DNA from 4 places in the Methylocystis bryophila genome. Region 1 is predicted to be linked to each of the others. Evidence: predicted binding sites of a transcription regulator. Region 1 holds the regulator's gene; each other region holds the start of a gene.

The links. Region 1 encodes LexA, which represses DNA repair genes until DNA is damaged. Its sites were predicted from a motif close to TGTTCNNNNTGTGTTCNG; they were not measured.
Region 2: a site for LexA is predicted at 1,491-1,508, ahead of recA (recombinase RecA). Genes of this name have one in related genera too.
Region 3: a site for LexA is predicted at 2,625-2,642, ahead of uvrA (excinuclease ABC subunit UvrA). Genes of this name have one in related genera too.
Region 4: a site for LexA is predicted at 2,138-2,155, ahead of QMG80_RS00700 (patatin-like phospholipase domain-containing protein). Genes of this name have one in related genera too.

What each region holds. Positions count from the first base shown of each region.
Region 1 covers NZ_AP027149.1:2,468,000-2,473,725, forward strand. The annotation lists gene QMG80_RS11545 (NADPH-dependent FMN reductase) at 1-390, shown strand, start outside; gene QMG80_RS11550 (restriction endonuclease) at 524-1,063, shown strand; gene lexA (transcriptional repressor LexA) at 1,308-2,015, shown strand; gene QMG80_RS11560 (hypothetical protein) at 2,044-2,964, opposite strand; gene QMG80_RS11565 (YhdP family protein) at 3,357-5,726, shown strand, end outside.
Region 2 covers NZ_AP027149.1:2,104,589-2,110,314, reverse strand. The annotation lists gene QMG80_RS09975 (exodeoxyribonuclease VII small subunit) at 1-55, opposite strand, end outside; gene recA (recombinase RecA) at 302-1,375, opposite strand; gene QMG80_RS09965 (TonB-dependent receptor) at 1,610-3,871, shown strand; gene QMG80_RS09960 (bifunctional [glutamine synthetase] adenylyltransferase/[glutamine synthetase]-adenylyl-L-tyrosine phosphorylase) at 3,906-5,726, opposite strand, start outside.
Region 3 covers NZ_AP027149.1:2,325,931-2,331,656, forward strand. The annotation lists gene QMG80_RS10890 (DUF4405 domain-containing protein) at 1-241, opposite strand, end outside; gene QMG80_RS10895 (PadR family transcriptional regulator) at 377-988, opposite strand; gene QMG80_RS10900 (hypothetical protein) at 1,185-1,343, opposite strand; gene QMG80_RS10905 (hypothetical protein) at 1,348-1,614, shown strand; gene ssb (single-stranded DNA-binding protein) at 2,004-2,528, opposite strand; gene uvrA (excinuclease ABC subunit UvrA) at 2,778-5,726, shown strand, end outside.
Region 4 covers NZ_AP027149.1:152,843-158,568, forward strand. The annotation lists gene QMG80_RS00700 (patatin-like phospholipase domain-containing protein) at 1-1,892, opposite strand, end outside; gene QMG80_RS00705 (YoaK family protein) at 2,294-2,992, opposite strand; gene QMG80_RS00710 (cupin domain-containing protein) at 3,035-4,282, opposite strand; gene QMG80_RS00715 (hypothetical protein) at 4,552-4,791, shown strand; gene QMG80_RS00720 (PrnB family protein) at 5,322-5,726, opposite strand, start outside.

The DNA of each region.
Region 1 (5,726 bases):
CAGGCAGACCCCGTGAAGCGTCTCAAGGGCGAGATCGCCGCCGCCGCTGGGCTGCTATTCGTCACGCCCGAATACAACCGCTCCATTCCCGGCGTGCTGAAGAATGCGATCGACCATGCCTCCCGCCCCTATGGGCAGAACGCTTTCGCGGGCAAGCCCACAGGGGTCATCGGGATCTCGGTCGGCGCGATCGGCACGGCCATCGCGCAGCAGCAATTGCGCAACGTGCTGGCCTATCTCGACGCGCCGACGCTCGGCCAGCCCGAGGTGTTTTTGCAGATGAAGGAAGGCCTGTTCGATGCAGCCGGCGACATCGGTGAGGGCAGCCGTTCTTTCCTGCAGGGCTGGATGGACCGATATGTCGCCTGGGTGAAAAAGCACGCGGGCTAGCTTGGCGCTTTCCCCAGGGATGCTCGCCAGGGCGCAATCGAAAGCTAACGCCTCCGGGTTTCAATGGCGGAGTTGTTCGCCGCGCCGATTCGCTCGCAAACGGGCGGGTCCCGGCCGCATTCGGTGAAGCTGCGTGAAGAGGGGGAATGAGGCGTCGCCCGAAAAGGGCAGGGAGAGAAGGCTCTGCCTTCTCTGGTTCGTCGTGTTCACCCTTCTCGCAGGCGGCTATTGGCCGAGCCGCCTCGGCCTCGCCTTTATGGCGCTCGCCTATCTCGGCGTTCTTCATCTTGCGATGCTCGTCTTTGACGAGGTGACCTCGCCGCAATTCCATGCGGACATGAGTCCGGAGGAGTTCGAGCGCTATTGCGCTTCGCTTCTGCGGGAGCGCAAATGGGACGCGCGCGTCACGCCGGCGAGCGGCGATCAGGGCGTGGACATCGTCGCCGACAAGCGCGGTCTGCGCATCGTCGTGCAGTGCAAGAAATATTCGAAGCCCGTCGGGAATCGCGCCGTGCAAGAAATCGTCGCCGGCATCGCCCACCGGGACGCGCAAAGGGGCGTCGTGGTCGCCACCGCCGGCTACACGGCCTCGGCCATAAAGCTTGCGGCCTCCAATGAGGTCCTGCTGCTCCATCACTCGGAGCTCCACAGGATTGATAGGCTGCTGCGGTGACGGCGCCGCCAGCGTTTGCCTTTGCGAGATTCTCGCGAGCGCTCAACCCGCGTCGCTTCCGCGCGGAAGGGCTGATCTGGCCGTTGGCGGATTTCAGCAGGGGATGCGGCGACTCATCCGGCTCATTATGCAATTGCGGAACGCAGCGCGAACGGTTATGCTTCGTTCATGATTTGTTTATGGAGGCCGGTTATGCGGAGCGGACGGCGGCGTCACGCTTCGCCGCCTCTGGGGGCCAAACGCAATGCTCACGAGAAAACAGAGCGATCTTCTGCGCTTCATCCATGAGCGTTTGAAGGAGACTGGCGTTCCGCCTTCATTCGACGAAATGAAGGACGCGCTCGATCTGCGCTCGAAGTCGGGGATCCATCGGCTGATCTTGGCGCTCGAGGAGCGCGGCTTCATCCGCAGGCTTCCCAACCGCGCCCGCGCCCTCGAGGTGCTGCGGCTGCCCGAATCGGCGACGCCGCAGAGCGCCATCCGCGCCAAGAAGTTCTCGCCGAGCGTCATCGAAGGGAATCTCGGCCGGGTGCGCGCCTTGCAGGAACGCGAGGATGAGGAGGCGGAGGTGAACGTCGCGATCCCCGTCATGGGCCGAATCGCCGCCGGCACGCCGATCTCCGCCATTCAGTCGCGCAGCCACACGATCAGCCTGCCGCCCGATCTCCTGAGCTCGGGAGAGCATTTTGCGCTCGAGGTGCGCGGCGATTCAATGATCGAGGCGGGCATTCTCGACGGCGACACAGTCGTCATTCGCAAGCAGGAGCAGGCGGAGACCGGCGACATCGTCGTCGCGCTGATCGACGACGAGGAGGCGACGTTGAAGCGACTGCGCAAGCGCGGCGCCTCGATCGCGCTCGAAGCCGCCAATCCCGCCTATGAAACGCGCATCTTCGGCCCTGATCGCGTCCGCATTCAGGGCAAGCTCGTGAGCCTGTTACGAAAATATTGAAGCGAAGGGGGGGGCGCTCAAATCGGCCCTACTCGCGCGTGGCGCGCAAGACGTTTCTCGTGAAGGCCGGTCCGATGCGGTTGTCGACGATTTCCTCGGCGTAGGTCGCGGAGCCGTCGTCGAGCGAGAGGCGCACCGTCGTCGTGATCGTCAGGCTGGCGCGCGAATATTCGGCGAGCGTTTCCGCGGAAGCTTCGGGGCGCCTGGCCGCGAGCTCCTTTGTCTCGCGGTCGATGACCTCCCGCCAGGCTTCGGTCAAGGCGTTGGAGTCGAAGACCTTGGTCGAGGTGAAGGTGACGAAGCCGTGGGCTTCGTCCTTGTCGTAGCGCGTTGTGAGCTTGATGGGCACGCTGGCCCCGTTGCTGTGGCCTTCAGCGTTGGCGGTCTGGGGCATGCCGAGATCGGCTTCGCGTTCTTCGGGTGTCTGCGCTTCGGCGAAAAGGCGGGCCGCTGGCGCGATCACATCCATCGGGAAGAGGGAGCCCGGCTGCAACCGCGGCAGGAGGGACTGCAGCCGTTCCTTGGCGGGGTCGTCGCTTTTCAGCCCCTCGATGCGCGTCTCGACGGCCTTGCGCATCGCGTCGAGATTGTCGATCTTCTTCGCCGCGCCGCGCGGATCGGTCTCGACCTCGATCATGTCGGCGCCGAAGGCCTGGATGCGGTCACGAAAGATCTCGGTGAGACTGGGCTGTCCCGGCGGCGGTTCCTTGGGCGTGAGCCGCCAGCGCATCTTGAAGCCGCTGAGCGTGGGTTCGAGCACGGTCAGGCTGTTGGTGAACTCTCCCCGCACGCTTTTCTCGCCGGCCCTCGTCAGACCGTGCGAATCGGCGCTTGTCTCGATCTCGACGCGGTAGACGCGCTCCACGCCGATCTTGGGGCGATAGGCCGGAAGGCGCGTCGTCAGCTCCACGGCCAAGGCTGAATGCCCGCCGGCAAGGGCGAGCGCCACGAGAGAGAATCCCGCCAAACTTGAGAGGCTTTTGCGATGGAAGTCCGCTCGAGCGCCTTGATTCTGGCGCGCCTTCCCGCCCCCTGCGCAGCTGCGTTCGAGGGACAGACGCGCGAGGAGGGCGTAGCAGCTTCTTCTGGGGAGCTTGACCATATTCTCATTCGGACGTCGGGCCGCCGCCTTCAGACCTATCCCATTCAGCGCGCGGACGCTACAAGCGGGGGCGGCCTTCGGCGGAAGACGAAACGCCGCGACTGGCGCGTTTTTTCATTTGGGCGCCTTGGTTTCGGCCAAGCGCGCGGCCATGATGGGGATCGGGGAGAGCTCCGGCGGTGGCGTCCCGGACGAATCGGGGCGCAGCCCGCAACGCGCGGGGAACGAAGGCGGCTTTTTTGAGCGAGAACGACGCCGCGGACCATGAATTCCGTCGCAGAGGCATCTGCGCCCTCTGCGACGCGTTGCCCACGCCGCGTCTTTCGCACGGGCTCCGCCGAACGGCGCGCTTTTACTGCGGCGTCGGGCTCCTCATCGTGCTCCTGATGAGCCTCGGGGTCGGCGCTTTCCTGTTCTCGCTGGCGCGCGGTCCGATCGCTCTTTCCTGGCTCGCGCCGGTCATCGTCGAGTCGCTCGATGAACTCTACGGCCGACGCTACGAGTTTGGCCTGAGGAATGTGGCGCTCGCCGACACGTCGCATGGACCGACGCTCTTCGCGGAAGGACTCACGGTCAAATCCGCGGGTCGGACCGTGGTCGCCGCCCCGCGTGCGGAATTCTCCGTCGATTTCCTGGGCCTTCTTGCCGGCCGCGTGACGCCGAAGAGGATCGAGGCGCTCGACCTCGAGTTGCGACTCGTCATGCTTCCCGACGGCTCGCTCACGATCTCGGCCGGCGCCGATCCCAAGGAGGCCGTCGTGATCGGGCCGGCGGCCGCGAAGCCCACCCCCGCAGAGGCGGCGGGGCCGCACCCGAGGCTCCTGCATTTCGCCGGCGCGGCTGTTCGTGGGCTTCTGGATTTTGCGACCAACCCGGAGAGCGCCATAGGCGGCGTCGACCATGTTGGAGTCGTGCATGGACGGCTCGTCATCGACGACCGCGCGCTCGGCCGCACGATCCGTTACTCCGACCTGACTTTGATCGTGCAACGAGAGGCCGGCGGCTCGAAATTCGAGCTCGCCGCGACCGGCGCGGCCCGCCGCTGGTCTCTGGTCGGGACCACCCACGGGGCGCCGGGCACGCAGCGCGAGTTCGAAGCCCGGGCGCAGGAGTTCACGATCGACGAGCTGACTCTGCTCAGCGGTTGGCGCAACCAGCAATTCGACACCGACGCTGCGCTTTCGGCGCATCTGCATTTCGCGCTAGACGCCGGGGATCATGTCATCGACGCCTCGGGCGGCTTCCTTGTCGGCCCCGGCTATTTCCGCCTCGACGAGCCCGATTACGAGCCGATACTGATCGAGCAGGCCTTGGGCGAGGCCCGATGGGATCGGAAGAACCGGCAGTTTCTTTTTCCGGTGCTGAAGCTCAAGACGAAGGAGGTCGAACTCGTCGGCGAGGGGACGCTCGCGCCGCCCGCTCCGCTCGACGCCCTCGCCCAATCGGCGGCGGATCGGGGCGATGTCTGGAGGGGCTCGGCCCACTTGGCCAAACCTGCGAAGTTCGCGCCTGAACGTCCCGGCGAAGAGCCGCTGCTTATCGACCGCGGCGCGCTACGCTTCAGCTTCCAACCGGCCGCGAAAAAGATCTTCATCGAACGCTTCGAGGCCTCGGGACCGCAGCTCGACGGAACCGGCGCCCTCGCTTTCGACTGGATCAACGGGCGGCACCTCGTCTTTAATCTGACGCTGAACAACACCGACGTGACTGCCGCGGCGCGCTTGACGCCGACCCATGTCGGGGCGCCGGCGCGACTTTGGCTGCTCGAGCATGTGACGGCTGGAGCCTTCAAGCACGCGGAGCTGCACAGCGACTTGTCGGAGGCTGATTTCGTCGCGATGCGCTATGAGCAGCCGGCGCCCGACGCTGCACTCCAGGGCGAGGGCGACATCGTCAATGGCGAGTTGATCAACGTCATGCCGGATTTACCGGCGATCCGCGGAATCTCCGCGCATTTGCGCCTGACGGGACGCACGGTCGTCGTGGATCGAGCCAGCGGCGTGATGGACACGGCGCATGAGCGTCGGCTGACGTTGAGCGAAGGCTCCTTCGTCATTCCCGACAACGCGCCGGTGCCCGCGCCAGCGACGTTAGAGCTGCGCTTTGCCGGCAGCGTCGAGGCTGTCTCCGAGATCCTGACGCTGCCGTCGCTCGCGCGATATTCGGCGATGCCGATCGATCCCGCACAGGTCAAAGGTCAGATCGACGGCAGGGCGCGTCTCGCCTTCGAGATCGGCAATGGCGCAAGGCCGGAGCGCGTGAATGTGCAGCTCAGCGCCGATGCGGCCAATCTCTCGGTCGAACGCTTCATCGGCGCGGAAAAGCTCGAATCCGGCGCGCTCACGATCGTTCAGGACCATGGCGGATTGCGTGTCGGCGGCTCGGCGCGCGTGCTCGGCGGGCAAGTCCAGCTCGACATCCGCAAGCCGCTCGGCGAACATGCGCAGAGTCAGGCGCAGATTTCCATGACGCTCGACGAGGCGGCGCGCGCCAAGATGGGCTACGGACTGCCCGGCGTCGGCGGCCCCGTCGTCGCCACCGTCAAGACGCCCATGCCGATCGGCGAGACCGAGGCGCAATTCGAGATCGATCTCACCAAAGCCTCATTG
Region 2 (5,726 bases), 360 kb from region 1:
ATTCCTGCATGGCTTTCTCGAAAGGCAGGGTGGCGGGATCGGGAAGAGCGTTCAAAGCGAGACCTTTCGGAGGGATGAGGCAATCTCAGGACCTTGCGCGTCATGGCCGGGCTTGTCCCGGCCGTCCACGCCGAGATGTCGCGCAAACGGGGACGTGGAAGCGCAATGCCTCCGCTCGAATATTTCTGTCGCTCCACGACCCGGACGCCCGCGACGAGCGCGGGCATGACGGCCAAAGGCCAGAGACGCAGACATAGCCCATCGCGCCGGGAATCGCGACCGCTGTGCTCTTATCGCGCTTTTAGCCCTCGCCTTCCTCGGCGCCCCCGTCCTCGAGAATTTTGTCGGCGACGACGCCGGCGTTGGCGCGGATCGCCTCCTCGATTTTGGCGGCCGCCGCCGGGTTTTGCTTGAGGTAGTTCTTGGCGTTCTCGCGCCCCTGCCCTAGCCGCTGGCTGTCGTAGGAAAACCACGCGCCCGACTTCTCCACGACGCCGGCCTTCACGCCGAGATCCACGAGCTCCCCGACCTTGGAGATCCCTTCGCCATACATGATGTCGAACTCGACCTGCTTGAACGGCGGCGCCACCTTGTTCTTGACGACCTTCACGCGCGTCTGATTGCCCACCGCCTCGTCGCGGTCCTTGATCGCCCCGATCCGGCGAATGTCGAGCCGCACCGAGGCGTAAAACTTCAGCGCGTTGCCGCCCGTCGTCGTCTCCGGCGAGCCATACATCACGCCGATTTTCATGCGGATCTGATTGATGAAAATCACGAGCGTGTTCGAGCGCGAGATCGAGGCGGTGAGCTTGCGCAAAGCCTGGCTCATCAGCCGCGCCTGCAGGCCCGGCTGCACCTCGCCCATCTCCCCCTCGATCTCCGCGCGCGGCGTCAGCGCCGCGACCGAATCGATGACCAGCACGTCGACCGCCCCCGAGCGCACCAGCGTGTCGGTGATCTCCAGCGCCTGCTCTCCTGTGTCGGGCTGCGAGATCAGCAACTCGTCGAGCTGCACCCCGAGCTTCTTGGCGTAGATGGGATCGAGCGCATGCTCGGCGTCGACAAAGGCGCAGACGCCGCCGGCCTTCTGCGCCTCGGCGATCACATGCAGCGTCAGCGTCGTCTTGCCGGAGGACTCGGGCCCATAGATCTCGACGATGCGCCCGCGCGGCAGGCCGCCGACGCCGAGCGCGATGTCGAGCCCCAGCGAGCCTGTGGAGACGGTCTCGATCTCCACTGGCTTCTGGTTCTTGCCGAGCCGCATGATCGAGCCCTTGCCGAAGGCGCGCTCGATCTGCGAGAGCGCCGCGTCGAGCGCCTTGGTCTTGTCCACGGAGGTTCCTTCCACAAGGCGGAGATTGGCGGCTTTGCTCACGGCGAAATTCCTTCTGGCACAGGGGAAGCGGGCGGTGCAACGGCGGGCGGAGATCGAAAAACAGCCCGGACGGCCGAGCACCATTGTGCATGCTTTGTTCTCTCCTGCAAGCCTGTTTTCTAGCTTTGTTCGGCCCAAGGGATGGAGGATCAAATCCTATGGCGCCGCTTTCTCGCCATAATTCATGTTATATTATAACATTACAATGCCACTCCGCCGAGAATGGACACCCCGATGAGCCGATGGCCAGCCAGAAGATCTCTCGTTTTCCTTGCGGCGGTTCTGGCTCCGCTGCCGGACCGCGAAGCCGCCGCTCAGCATGCGCTTCCTGACATTGAGGTGTCTCAGAAGCCGCGCAAACAGGCCCGGCTTCGACCACAACAGCCGGCGCGCCCGACGACGACGGCGACGCGCCATGCCGCGCCGCTGCCGATTCTGCGCGCAGCGGCGGCGGTCCCCGGCCCGCCCACGCAGGCGCTCGGGCCGACGACCGCGCAACCGTCGGCGGAATTGACGAACGCCGCCCGGCTCGACCGCCTGCTGCCCAAGATCGGCGCCAGCCAGTATTCGCTCGACCGCGCCGCGATAGAGGCGCTTCCCCAGGGCAATGAGGCGCCGCTCGACAAGGTGCTGTTGCAGGCCCCCGGCGTCACGCAGGATTCAGCGGCGAGCGGCGGTCTTCACGTCCGCAACGAGCACGCCAATCTGCAGTATCGGATCAACGGCATATTGCTGCCCGATGGCGTCTCGGGCTTTGGGCAAGTCCTGGACACGGGCTTCATCGGCTCGCTGTCGCTCATCACCGGCGCGCTGCCGGCGCAATATGGGCTGCGCACCGCGGGCCTTATCGACATCGTCTCGCGCCCGCCGCCGGAAACGCCCGGCGGCAATCTCACGCTCTATGGCGGCAGCCACGCGACCGGTCAGACCTTCTTCGAATATGGCGCCAAGAGCGGTCCATGGGAGGTCTTCGCGACGGGGCGCTTGGTGCGCAACAATCTCGGACTCGAAAATCCCACGCCGAGCCATGAAGCGATTCACGATCTCACCCAGCAAGGGCGATTCTTCGGCTACGCAGCCTATGCAATCGACGACACGACGAAGCTCAGCTACATCACGGGAACTTCGATCGCCAATTTCCACATCCCCAACAACCCCAATCAACCGCCAAATTTCGAAGCCTTCGGCGTCGGCTGGTTCGATTCTTCGAAACTCAACGAAATTCAAGACGAACGCAATTTCTACAATGTGATCGCGCTGACGCATTCAGCCGGTCCGGTCGATGCGCAGCTCTCCTATTTCTCACGCTACTCGACGCTGCATTACGTCCCCGACCAAATCGGCGATCTCGTCTTCAACGGCGTCGCCTCCGACGTCTATCGCGCGAGCCTCGTCAACGGCTTGCAAGGGGACGCCGCCTATCGCGTGAACGACGCCCACACCTTTCGCGCCGGCTTCATCACGAGCGGCGAGAAAACCCATGTCGTGACCAATTCGAGCTTGGAGCCGCTCGACGCGAACGGCGTTCCGATCGACCAGCCTTATGGCGTCTATGACTCCAACGCCAAGGTCGGCTGGATCGCCGGCGTCTACGCGCAGGACGAATGGAAGCTCTCAGACCGGTTGACGCTGAACGGCGGCTTGCGTTTCGATCAGATCTGGCAGTTCGTCGACGCCGATCAGGTCAGTCCGCGCTTTGGGCTGGTCTTCAAGCCGTTGGACGGAACGACGCTGCATGCCGGCTATGCGCGCAATTTCACGCCCCCGCCGCAGGCGCTCGCCGCGCCGACGTCGCTCGTCCTTTACAACAACACGACGCTGCAGCCTGCAATTCCCTATTCGGGTCCGGTCCGCCCCGAGCGCGCGCATGTCTTCGACGTCGGGGCGACGCAGAAAGTGGGGCGTGAGCTCGAGGTCGGCCTCGACTTTTACTACAAGCGGGCGCGCAATCTGCTCGATGACGGGCAATTCGGGCAGGCCTATGCGCTCACGGCCTTCAATTATGATCGCGCCTACAATACGGGCGTCGAGCTAAGCTCGAAATTCGAAAGCGGCGGTCTACGCGCCTACGCCAATCTCGCCTGGGGCCGCCAGCGCGCGACCCAATGGACGTCGAACCAGTTCCTGTTTGGTCCCGACGAATATTCCTATGTCGCCAACCATTATATCTACACCGATCACGCCCAGACCTGGACGGGCTCGGCGGGCGCCTCCTATGTCTTTTGGGGAACGCGCGGCTCGATCGACATGATCTACGGCAGCGGTCTGCGGTCGGGCTTCGCCAACACGACCCACGTGTCTCCCTACGCCCAGGTCAATCTGAGCCTCTCGCGCGAGATTGGCGTGGTGTTCGACAAGCCGCTGACGCTGCGCTTCGATATCGTCAACCTGTTCGACCACGCCTATGAATTGCGCGACGGCTCCGGCATTGGCGTCTTCGCTCCCCAATATGGCCCGCGCCGCGGATTTTTCGTCGCTCTGAAGCAAGCGTTCTGACGGCGAGCCAGAGGCTCGCGGTCCGAGGCCACCCTCACACCGCCCCCATAATCCGCGCGAAAATTTCCCGCACCGCGCTTTGAGTCTCGGCCAGTCGCGCTTGGAGATGCGAAAGGCTCGGCGCATCGCCGGCCTGCAGGATGAGGTCTGTCAGCCCGCGCGAGGCCTTCTTCGGATCGAAATTCTCGGCGATCGCGAGCCGCAGGATTTGCGTCAGGCCCTGATAAAGCGACACGGCGTCGCCTAGCGTCGCGGCGTCGCCCTCGGCCAACACCCCGATCCCCGCAAGCTCCCGAACCGCCTCCGCGATCGAGGTCGAAAAGCGCCGCCCATTCTCGCGGTCTTGGGTCAGCTCCAGAAATTGGATCACGAATTCAATGTCGATCTGGCCGCCGGGCGCCTGCTTCAAGTCCCAGAGCCCGCCCGAGCCTTTCTCGCGCTCGAGCCTTCGGCGCATGTCGAGCGCGTCGGCGGCGGTGGCTGCGGCGTCATGGGGGCGAGAGAGCGCGGCGCCAATCGCGCTTTCGACGCGCGCCGAAAACTCCGGCGGGCCGGCGACGACGCGGGCGCGCGTCAGCGCCATGCGCTCCCAGGTCCAGGCGTCCTTGGCCTGATACTCCTCGAAGGCCTGGAGCCGCACGGCGATCGGTCCCTTGTTGCCGGAGGGCCGCAGCCGAAAATCGACCTCGTAAAGCAGACCTTCGGCGGTCGGGGCCGAAAGCGCGCTGATGAGCCTTTGCGTCACGCGCGCGTAATATTGCGCCGCAGGCAAGGGACTCTCGCCGCCTCGGCTCTCCGTGAGCGGGTCGGCGTCGTAGAGCAGCATGAGATCGAGATCGGAGGCCGCCGTCATCTCGCGGCCGCCGAGCTTGCCGAGCGCGACCACCGCCGCGGCGCCGCCCTCTATCCTCCCATGCGCTTTGGCGAATTCCTCCTCGACCGTCTGCAGCAGGCCGCGGATCGCGACTTCGGCAAGATGCGCGTAGGCGAAACCCGCCTCCGCCGGCGTGAGCGCCATCGTCAGCAGGCGCGCGCCAATGAGGAACTTCTGCTCCTGGCCAAAAATTCTGGCGCGATCGAGCGCCTCCTCATAGGAGCGCGCCTCGGCAAGCGCCGCACGAAGCCGCTGCGACAGATCGTCGCGGCCTGCGGAAGCTGGCTCGATCAGTGCGGCGATCACGCCGGGGCGCCGAGAGATCGTTTCCGCGAGCTTGGGCGCCGAGCCCATGATCGTCGCGATGAGGCGCAAGAGATGCGGATTGGCGGCGAGCAAGGAGAAGAGCTGCAATCCCGCCGGAAGGCCGTTCATGAACTTCTCAAAAGCCAGAAAGGCCTCGTCCGCCTGGCCGGTCGCCGCAAGCGCCCCGAGCAGTGCCGGGGTCAACTCGGTCAATCGCTCGCGCGCCCGGGCCGATCGCATCGCCGGAACTCGGCCGAAATGCCAGGCGCGCAGGCTCTCGGTCACGAGACGCGGACGCCCGAAGCCGAGCCGAGTGAGCGTCGCGAGCGTCTCGGGGTCGTCCTCGTCGCCGGTGAAGACGAGATTGCCGCCCGCGGTGGAAAGCTCGGGCGCGCTTTCAAAGAGCCGGGCGTAATGAGCTTCAACGGTCTCCAGGCGGTTCCGCAAGGCCGAGGCAAAATCGTCATAGAGGGCGAAACCCATCATGCGGCCGATCGCCGCGACGCCTTCGTCGCTTGCGGGCAGCTCATGCGTCTGTCGGTCTTCGACCATCTGCAACCGGTGCTCGACGTTGCGCAGGAAGATGTAGGCCTCCCTCAGCTCGTCGCGCACGCGCGCCTCGATCCAGCCGGCCTCTACGAGGCGGTCGAGCATGGCGAGCGTCGAGCGCCCGCG
Region 3 (5,726 bases), 140 kb from region 1:
CGACGGCGCTGACGCCGATGATGGCGCGGCCCATCCGGCTTGAGGTGAAGTAGCGCTTGAAGGCAGGCCAATTGACGATGGCGTGCGTCGCGACGCCGCCGATCATCACCCAGGACAGCCATTGATGCGCGAGCTTGTTCAGCCCCGAGTCGAGATGGAAAAACATGAGCAGGCCCGTCACGCTCATGAGGCCGAAGGCGCCGATGGTGAGCGGCGTGGCCCATTCTCTCGAGATCTTCACCGATCGATGTCCTTTCTCTGATCGACCGCTTGCAAGAAGGCGTCGTCGCCGTTCTTGCAGTCAGTCATTGTTTTGGCGGTCGCAAGCCGCCTCGCAGGCCTCTGCGGCCGGCGGCGCGCCGCGCTTCGACTCCCGCTACAGCCGCTCTATTTTTCGCGCGGCCTCGTCGATGAGATCGGCGACGGAAAACAGAAGCTCCTTCTCCGGCTGACCCGACAAGCGCTCGCGCAGCACGGCTTTGAGATTGCTCATCGCCCGAAAGACCGGACCCGCATCCACGACCTCGTTCCTTTGGCGCAACTCTTCGAGGCGCGCCAGCGCGATCTCGGCGTCCTTGCGGTTCTCGGCGAGATGCGCCGCGCCGGCTGCGGTGATTGCATAGAGCTTTTTGGCGCCTTCCGTCGCTCGCGCCTCGATGTGTCCGAGCTCCTCGAGGAGGGTGAGCGTCGGATAAACGATGCCGGGGCTCGGCGCATAGGCGCCGCCGGTGCGCGTTTCGATTTCGCGAATGATGTCGTAGCCGTGCCGGGGCTCGCTCTCGGTGAGAAGCAGGATGACGAGGCGAAGCTCGCCCCCCTCGAACATGCGACGTCTCCCGCCGCCTCTGCCGCCCCGTTCGCCGTCACCGAAGCGTCCGCCAAATCCTCTGTGGCCGAAGCCCTCGTCATGACGTCCCCCGCGCATGGCGCGCGGGCCTTCAAAGCCGGGCCAGGGGTGATGGCCCCCCTGCCAATGACTGTGTCTCATAAAACATGTCTCCTTTTGTTTAGACAGATATAAGATATATCTTAAAGCTATCGCGTCAACCGCTTCCAGCTAAAATTGTGCGCCGGCTGCGCGGGCCAGATCGCGGTCCCCCGCCTCGAGCCGCCGGGTCGCGCCGCGTTCAGGCGCTTCGCCGAGCGCAAACGATGGGAATAATTCGCTTTTTCGGCGTCGGGAGCTAGAGGAGCGCCTCACGGCGCCCCGCGCCGCGGCCAAGATCGACGCGGCGATCGAGGCCGAGGACGCAGAGCTGGCGGAGAGCTTCCTCGCGCTCGCGCATCAGCGCGGGGTTCCCATCGATCCTGCGATCGAGGCGCGCGTCGCTGCCGGAGCGCATAGGTTTGAGCGCTCTCAAGATCGCGCAAAAGACCGGACGCTTGTCGCGCGCGCTGACCGCATCATTGGCGCGCCTCGCCGCCGCAGCCCTCGACCGCGACGCCTTGGGAGCAATGCTCGCGGCGATTGGACGGGCCAATGTCGCGGCCGGAGGCGTGCTGCGTCCGGCGGCATTCAAGGGTTTGCAGGCTGTGGGACGCGACGCTGGCGAAATCTACGCGAGGGCCGGCGCGCGCGGCTTGAATGACGCGCTGGCGCTCGCCCAGTCCTAGGGAGAGCTGCGCCAAGCGGCGCGGCTTGCGGCCAAAGAGGGCGTAAAGACCCGCGCCATACTGACGCTGCTCGGCCGCTCGGCTCTCCTCGTCGCCTCCGTCGCGGCGACGACGGCTTTCTGGACTCTCGCCCTGCTCGCGCAGCTCGTCGCGCTGGCGGCGATAACGCAGCGCCTAGAGCATGTCACGGAAAAGCGCGGAGCGGTTTTCCGGGCAGGACATGCTCTAACTTCTTGAGTTTGCGCGATTCCTTATCGCTCGAACGATGCCGTTCGAGCGGAAAACGCGCTAGGCTGGCGGCTTGGCGAACAGCTCTTCGGGACGCACAGGAGAGGGAGCGGGCTTCTTCCCTCCTCCGCGTGAGCGGGGCAGGGCCGGCGAGCCGCCTCTCAGAACGGAATGTCGTCGTCGAGCTCGTTCGAGAGCCTCGAGGTTGCGCCGACCGGCGCGGGGCGACGCTCGCCTCCCGAGCGCTCCATGGGCGAGGAGCGGCCGAAGCTGCCGGCGCCGGCGCCGGCGCCATAGCCGGCCTGGTCGTAGTCTCCGCCCTCGGAGCGAGAGCCCTTGCTGTCCAGAAGCGTCAGCTCGCCGCGGAATTTCTGCAGCACGACGTCCGTCGCCTTGCGGGAATTGCCGTCTTTGTCGGTATACTCGCGCGTCTGCAGCGACCCTTCGAGGTAAATCTTCGAGCCTTTGCGGCAGTACTGCTCTGCGATCTTGCCCAGATTATCGTTGAAAATCGAAACATTATGCCATTCGGTGCGATCCTTGCGCTCGCCCGTGTTGCGATCGCGCCAGCTCTCGGTCGTCGCGACCGAGAAGGACACGACGCGGTCGCCGGAAGGCAAGGTGCGCACTTCCGGATCGCGGCCCAGATTGCCGACGAGGATTACTTTGTTGACGCTGCCCGCCATCTCACTCTCCTTCACGCTGGATCCCACCCTAGAGCAACGCGCTCCTTCCCGCCCGGCGGGAAGGGCGTTTATCCACAGCTGGGTCGCCGAGGCGGATGTTCCATATTTGTTCTAGACCTAGACCGCGCCGCGCGCAAGCGGCATTTTTCTGAATTTACCCTAGCGCAAGCGTGGATTCATCTTAAGTCGCGTGGCAAAGGAGAAAGCCAAGGCCCGCGTGGCTCCTCCTCTGCCAGGTCAAAGCTTTAGATGGCCAGTTCCCGAAAATCGACCGCGCTCGCGAAGAACGCAGATGCGCCGCAACTCGCCTTCGACGCGCAAAGGGCCGACGACCGCGTCATCGCGATCCGCGGCGCGCGTGAGCACAATCTGAAAAACGTCGATCTCGTCATCCCGCGCGACAAGCTCGTCGTCTTCACTGGGCTTTCCGGCTCCGGCAAGTCGTCGCTCGCTTTCGACACGATCTATGCGGAAGGCCAACGCCGCTATGTCGAGTCGCTTTCGGCCTATGCGCGTCAGTTTCTGGAGATGATGCAGAAGCCTGACGTCGATCAGATCGACGGGCTCTCGCCGGCGATCTCGATCGAGCAGAAGACGACCTCGAAGAATCCGCGCTCGACGGTCGGCACGGTGACCGAGATCCACGACTATATGCGGCTGCTTTGGGCGCGCGTCGGCGTGCCTTATTCGCCCGCGACGGGGCTGCCAATCGAGAGCCAGACTGTCTCGCAAATGGTCGACCGCGTGCTGGCGCTTCCACAGGGAACGCGGCTCTATTTGCTCGCGCCGGTCGTGCGCGGGCGCAAGGGCGAATATAAAAAAGAGCTTGCCGAATTCACGCGCCGCGGTTTCCAGCGCGTCAAGATCGACGGCGCTTATCATGAGATCGTCGAGGCGCCGGCGCTGGACAAGAAGCTGAAGCACGACATCGACGTCGTCGTGGATCGCATCGTCGTGCGTCCCGACATGGCCTCGCGTATCGCCGACAGCTTTGAGACGGCGCTGGAGCTGGCGGGCGGACTGGCGGTGGTGGAGTTTGCGGATGCAGGGCAGTCGGCAGTCGGCAATGGGCAGTCGAATCCAAGTCCGACTGCCGATCTGCCGACTGCCCAGTCGCCGACTGCCGCCAACGTCTCCACTCATTACGGAGACCACATCCTCTTCTCCTCCAAATTCGCCTGTCCCGTGTCCGGCTTCACGATTCCCGAGATCGAGCCGCGGCTCTTCTCCTTCAACAATCCCTTCGGCGCCTGTCCCAAATGCGGCGGCATCGGCCATGAGCAGAAGATTGATCCCGAGCTCGTCGTGCCGGACCCGAAGACAACGTTGCGGAAGGGCGCGATCGCGCCTTGGGCAAAATCCTCCTCGCCCTACTACATGCAGACGCTGGAAGCCTTGGCGCGCCATTACAAGTTCCGGATGGAGACGCCTTTCGCGCAATTGCCGGAGAAAGCGCAACGCGCGATCCTCTACGGCTCGGGCGACGAGGAGATTCGCTTCACCTATGACGATAGCTTCCGCTCATACGACGTGAAGAAGCCCTTCGAGGGCGTCGTGCCGAACCTCGAGCGGCGTTGGCTCGAGACGGAAAGCGAATGGTCGCGTGAGGAGATCGGCCGCTATATGTCGGCGACCCCGTGCAAGGCTTGCGCCGGATTTCGCCTGAAGCCCGAGGCGCTCGCCGTGAAGATCGCGCAAAAGCACATTGGCGAGATCTCGGAGACGTCGGTGCGCGCCGCCGCCGACTGGTTTTCCGCGCTGCCGGAAAAGCTCAACAAAAAGCAAAATGAGATCGCCTATCGCATCCTCAAGGAGATACGCGAGCGGCTCACTTTTCTCATCGACGTCGGTCTCGATTATCTGACTTTGTCGCGCAGTTCCGGGACGCTTTCCGGCGGGGAAAGCCAGCGAATCCGTCTGGCTTCGCAAATCGGCTCGGGATTGACCGGCGTGCTCTATGTGCTCGACGAGCCCTCGATCGGCCTGCATCAGCGCGACAACGACCGGCTGCTCGACACGCTCAGACGCCTTCGCGACCTCGGCAACAGCGTGATCGTCGTCGAGCATGACGAGGATGCGATCCTTGCCGCCGACTATGTGGTGGACGTCGGCCCCGGCGCCGGCATTCATGGCGGCGAGATCGTTGCGCAGGGAACGCCCGCCGAAATCATGGCGAACCCCAAATCGCTGACCGGCCAATATCTGACCGGCGCGAAGCAGGTGAAGCTCACGCATAAGCTGCGCAAGCCGACGCCCGGCCGTTGGCTCAAGCTCTTCGGCGCCAAGGGCAACAATCTCAAGAACGTCGACGCGCAAATTCCGCTCGGCCTCTTCACGTGCATCACCGGCGTCTCGGGCGGCGGCAAGTCGACGCTCGTGATTGAGACGCTCTACAAGGCCGTGGCGAAGCGTTTGAGCGGCGCGCATGAGCATCCCGCGCCCTTCGACCGGCTGGAAGGCCTGGAGCAGATCGACAAGATCATCGACATCGACCAGTCGCCGATCGGCCGCACGCCGCGCTCGAACCCCGCGACCTATACGGGCGCCTTCACGCCGATCCGCGAATGGTTCGCGGGCCTGCCCGAGGCCAAGGCGCGCGGCTATGCGGCGGGACGCTTCTCCTTCAACGTGAAGGGCGGACGCTGCGAGGCCTGCCAGGGCGACGGCGTCATCAAGATCGAGATGCATTTTCTGCCCGACGTCTATGTCACCTGCGACGTCTGCAAGGGCAAGCGTTACGACCGCGAGACGCTGGAGGTGAAATATAGGGAGAAGTCGATCGCCGACGTGCTGGCGATGACGGTCGAGGAGGCGGCTTCGCTCTTCAAGGCCGCGCCGGCGATCCGGGACAGGCTGGAGACCTTGAAACGCGTCGGTCTCGAATATATCAGCGTCGGCCAGCAGGCGACGACGCTTTCGGGTGGCGAGGCGCAGCGCGTCAAGCTCGCCAAGGAGCTCGCGCGCCGCTCGACCGGCCGCACACTTTACATTCTGGACGAGCCGACGACCGGCCTGCATTTCCACGATGTGGCGAAGCTTCTGGAGGTGCTGCACGAGCTCGTCGAGCAGGGCAATAGCGTTGTCGTGATCGAGCACAATCTCGAAGTGATCAAGACGGCGGATTGGGTGATTGATCTTGGGCCGGAAGGCGGCGACGGCGGCGGCGAGATCGTCGCGAGCGGCCCGCCCGCGGAGATC
Region 4 (5,726 bases), 2.2 Mb from region 1:
AGGATCACGAGCTTGACGCCGGGGGACTTGTCCTTGAGCGCCACACGCGCTGCGCGGGCGAGCTCGAGCGCCGAGAGCGCGCCGTAGTTTTCGAAATATCCGCCGTCGATGACGGAGCCGCTTCCGCGACCCAGATCGCCTGCGGGTGAAACATAGGTGAAGCGCGCGCTATTGTGCGCGGCCGTGCTCGCGCGAACATCGCTGCCCAACATGTGGAGCTCATCGAGACTATCAACGAAGACGTCGCGCTCGATTTTGACATGTCCGGCGATGATCCGCCTGCCCGTCTCCTCATGCGTGCCATTCAGCAAGAGGATCGGGCGCCATGTCTTCGACGTGGTCGCCCTGTCGGGAAAGAAGCTGAGGAAGGGCCGCGCCAGAAAGCCCTTGCTGGCGTGCTCGAAGCTTTGCTCGAGCGCCACGCCTCGGTCTCCTTGGCCAAAATCCGGCAGGATTTGCGACGGCGCGTCGACAAATATCCACGTCGCGAGCGCGGGCGCGAGAAAGTCGTCTGCGAGAAATTCAGTCGCGTGCGGCTTGAGGCCTTCGGCGCGCGCCGCGAGCGACGCCGAGTAGACCGCGGCGCCGACGCTGCCGCCCGATACGCCGCTGATCGCGAATAGATACGGCGACAGACCGCCAGAAGGTTCGAGATCTTTTTCTAATTTCTCGAGGACTGTCGCGGTCCAGTAGGCCGCGCGGATGCCGCCGCCGGCAGTCGCCACAATCACCATGGGAACGGGTTCGCCAGCGTGCAGCTCGCCGTATGCCGTCCGCGCCTGCTCATACCAAGCCTGCGCCGCCTCCTGGACAGTCATCCGGTCTTGGGGCGAGGCTACGAAAGAAAATTCCGGCGGCGTTCGGCTGACAACGCAGTTTTGGCCGTCGCACAGCCGCACTCGATGAAAAGGCCGTAGGACGGCGTTGGCCAAGCCCAGCACCAGCACGAAGGCGATCGTATAGCCGAGCACCACGCGCTTGTTGGCTCCGGCGCCGAAGATTTGCTTCTCTACGGCGAAGTCCACCGCGAGCTCGAAGAAATTGACGGCGGCGAGCACGGCTCCGAAGGCGAAATAAGCCACGACCATTGAGCCGAAGAACCGCCCAATATGCGTAGGGCTGAACCACACGGCCGCAGCGACGGCGACCGCCACCGCAAAAAGGCCGATGGTGAAGCTCACGATCTCCCGCCGTTCCCGCAGCTCATCCTCGTTGCGCATTTTCTCGGTGGCGATGGCGCCAATTGGCTTCTTTCGCCGAAGCCAACTAATCAGAAACAGAAACACGAACGCGGACCCGCTGATCGCGATGGTCGCCGGGACAAACCCATGCGGTACGGTGCGGCGGAATGCGATGATGACGAGGCCGCCAAGCAGCAAAGTCTCGCCGATCACAGCCCCCCATAGCAGCCAGCGCGCCAGCAGCGCCAAGTCGCGCTCTGATCTTTGCGAAAACATCAGATAGTCGACGGTCCAGACGATCGCCGTCGCAAGAATGATGGCGAGCGGCGCCGTCCAAGCAAGCCAGCGCAAAAGGTCATCGCCCCAGGCGGCCTCCGGCAGGGCCCAGGCCGCCAGAGATAGATTGATCGCCGCGAAAAGATGCGCGCAAACGCCGAGCAATCGTGGCGGCCAGTAAAGCCACCGCTCATCGCCTGTGGGATGCGGGAGCGCGCCGGAAGCGACCGCGCCGTTTAGGCCGAGACGCGCGGTATGCCAGTTGTTCGTCGCCCAATAGACGAGCGCGAGGAATAGGAAACCGATGCGCCAGGGTTGGTTTTCACCCATGAGGCTGACGCCGAGATCACGCCCTTGATCATTGACAAAGAGAAGCCAGGCGGCGGCAAGAACGAGGACGACGGGTCGCCACATGGCGCCGAGGGCCCTCAACAAGTCGTGCGCCTTCGATACCCCCCGCAACAGAAGGGCCAAGAAGGCGACAGCGCATAACCACGTGACGAAGGCGGCGTAAATTCCCGCAGCCGTCGGCGGCCAGATTTTGAAAGAGATCAGCGCGCTCCCGCAGAGAAGGAAAATTGCGAGCAGCGATCCCCAAAAAACTTTTCCAACTTGGCTAGACCGCGGCAATTCCGTCATGGCCACCCTCACGCATTTGAAATTGGCTCACCAAAGACTCCTCGAGCAAAAATTGAACGCCTCGCAGAAGTCTTAATGCGAAAACCGACCCGATAATGGACCCGGCCGGAAATCTACCCTCCCTCGATTCCGAGATTTTGGCAAGAGAGCGCAGCTCGGCGTCTAAAAGCCAAGCCCCGCTTTCACAACGGTGACCGCTACCGTCGCTCCGCCGCCCAGTGGAAGCCCGCAGCTCCGACAACGCAAGCGAAAGGCAAGACTGCGATCCAGGCCGGATAGGAGAAGAGCGCGCCGCATAAGCCGGCGCCAAGTCCATAAGTTAGAAACATTGCAATCTGCTGCTTGGTGGCGTGCAGCAGGGTATGTGGCGGCTGCAGCATCGCCTCGGTGGCGGTGGTCACGATCGAGGTCAGCGTGCTGGTGAAGACGACTGTGGAAATTCCGAACCGACCGACCAAGCGCGCGGCGACGCTTTGGATTCCCATTGCCGACGAAGCTGCGATAATGAGCCCGTAGAGGCCGGCGCCCGCAAGCGGCCGGTCGATGAACTGCCACGCCAGCGCGAATCCGGCGAGAAGACAGGCTTCGAAAGCAAGAAGCAGCCATACTGCGCGCGGCGTCGCAAGCTTCGAAAGCCAAAGCGTCACGCAGGCTGAGGCCAAGGCGGCGCCCGCGACAAACCCCGCAAATGCGGTAAAGGGGCGCGAGGCCTGCATCAAATGCCCCCCTCCGAGCGCAAGGCCGAGCAAGGCTGTATTGCCCGTCATGGCTGACGGAAAGACCTCACCAAGATTGAAAAAAGCGAGCGCGTCCATGCTGCCGGACGCAAAGCTGAGCAAAGCCAGCCCTGCGTCCGCCAACTCCGGGCGCTCCTGCGAGGAATCGAAGTCCGTCATGTTCGTTGCCTGCTGTTGCGCCCGGCTGCATGCGATCGCGCGTCACTCCGGCATGACGAGCGGCCTGTTGTTCGGGAATTTTGCAATTGTCGCCTGATCGATGTTCAGGGTCTCTGCGACCATCTCCGGCGGCGAATGCGTGAGCCAATCGGACAGCGAGATATCCGCGTAATAGGAGCTCCTGAACACCTCGATATATTGGAGATCCGTATCGCCGATATTCTTGACATAATGCCCATTGTTGCGCTTGACGTAGCCGATATCCCCGGGACTGAAGTTCAAAGTGACGGCGTTCGGACCCGTCTCGAACGCCGTGACTTGCGCCTTGCCTTTGATCCAATACGCCCATTCGTCGGCATTGGGATGCCAGTGCAGCTCGCGCAAGGCCCCGGGCCGAATCGTGACGAGCCCCACGGCGATCGTCTTGGACACATTGAAATTGTGGCTGTCCGCGACTCTGACCTCTCCGCCCTTTGTCTTTTTCACGGGCGCGGACGACGCGAGAGAATAGGTGAAGGGATAAGGAGGGAAATCGCCCGGTTTCTCCATCGCTTTCTTGACCGTGGCCAAGGCGGCCGGCGTCGGGCCCTGAAAGATGTAGCGATTGTGAAGCGGGATTTTCGAGAAGGCCTCGACGGGAACGCCGAAATTTTCCGCGAGAATTTCGGGAGGCGTGTGCGCGAGCCAATCCGTCACGAGAGTGGTGTTGAATTCGGTGGCCTTGCCGTCATCGAAGCAGATGACGAATTCGCACCCGTCGGGACCGAGCCCTTGCAGCGAATGCGGGAAGCCTGAGGGGAAATACCAGAGGTCGCCCTCTTTCACGTCCGAGACATAGGCGCGGCCGTGATCGTCGAGCACGGTGACTCGGCAGGATCCGTAGGTCACATAGGCCCATTCGGCCGCCAGATGCCAATGCAACTCCCTTATCCCGCCAGCAGTCAACCGCATATTGACGCCGGAGATGGTTTCGGAAATCGCGAAATCCGCCTGCGTCACCTGTCGCGCCCACCCCCCGTTTTGAATGCGCTTCGGCGCATTGTTGAACGAGGCCCAGAACTGAGGGAGGTCTCCGACGTCGGTCGCGGGCGGGGACTGCGCCGCCGGAAATTGGCTGGCTAACGTCTGGTTTTGCGGACCGGGATCGGTCGTGCTCGCGGGGTTTGTCGCGTTGATCGCGCCTTGCGGCGGTTCATCCGGATTGCCGAAAGATGCGGCCCGACCTGTCTTCGCCGCAGCGGCCATCGCGCCCGCGGCTCCTGCCGTAAGAACCTTCCGTCTCGAGATCATTGCCTGCTCCCTCCCAATAGCGACGCGCGGCTAGGCTGCAGCGCCAGAGCTAGGGCCCCGCCCACCATCGTCAAGGCTGCGGTGGCCCTTCGAAAGCGGAGCGAGTCAGCCGACGAGGCCCCGTTCTCGCGGTAGAATCTAGGGAACGATGCGGCGACGATCTACGAAACTGGCGTCGACGGTCGAGGCTAAGTTGGGAAATGGCGGGAACAGTAAGCTGCGATGCGAGTTTTAATTTCCACGATTCACCTCAGCCAAAGGCGCTGCACGTGAGAAGCTTGATCTTGTCAACGCCGGTGGTTGCGGGCTTGCTCGTCTCGGTCTCGCCTTCCATCGCCCAGGGTTGCTTGAAGGGCGCAATCATAGGCGGCGTCGCGGGACATTACGCGGGCCGCCACGGCCTTCTCGGCGCGACTGTCGGATGTCTGATCGGACGTCACGAAGCGTCGAAGGAGGAAAGCCGGAACCGCGATCATCGTCGCAATAATGCTCAACGGTATGCTGATTGAAGATGGCGTGACCGACAGCTGCGCCCGCCCCGATGGCGGGCGCCGCTACGACGCCCGTGAAAAGTTCGAGCGAGACTCGCAGCGCCGGTGTTGCTCAAAAATCTCCCGCGACAAACATATGGTCCGCGCCGTCATCGGCGAGCGCTGACCTCGCCTGCGCCGTGAGTTTTTAGCGCGGCGTGGCGATGCTGAGCAGAGGCGCCGCGGGCTTCACGCGTGCTGTCGGGCGCACGAGCGGGAAGCAACCAGCCGGCAGCGAAAGCGAAGGCGAAGGCGGCGGCTGTCACAAGCGAGAGAAAAGCGGTCCAGCGCAAGGCATAGTCGTTGTTCGAAGGGCATGACATTTCTGCGACCTCCAAAAAATCAATGCGATCTCAAACAGAGCGGCGGCTCGGCGTAGCGAGCGCTTTTCTATAGCATGGTAAACGCGGGTCCTGAAGATCAAAGTCAGCAGAAGCGTTCCAATCACAGCCGCCTCGAGCTCCGCGGCGGCCATTGGAACAGTCGAGTCCGCGCGCGCTCATGGGAGCTTAAATGCGGTGCGCCTCGGTTTCGGTGAGCATCTGTTGCAGCCATCGCATGTAGGGCGTCCCGCCGGTTCCCCGTGGATCGTCCATCCTTCGATTGATGTATTCCTGCGCCCAACTGAAATGCACACGGCGGAAGTCCGCCATCGCCTCCAATATCGCGTTGAACGGCTCCTTGCGCGCAGCCTTCCGGATGTCGGGCATGCCCTCGACCTCGTTGATGAGCGCGCGATGCTCCGCCGGCATGTAGTTGCGCATATCATCGAGGTGATCCGTGAGAACGGAGCGCTGGTGGGGGATTTTCATGAAGGCGATCAACGTCGGCATGATGCTGCTTTGCGCGCCCGTTTCGCCGCGAAATTGCATCGGCCCGCGATCGACCCCTTCATAGGCGACGTTTTCGAAAAA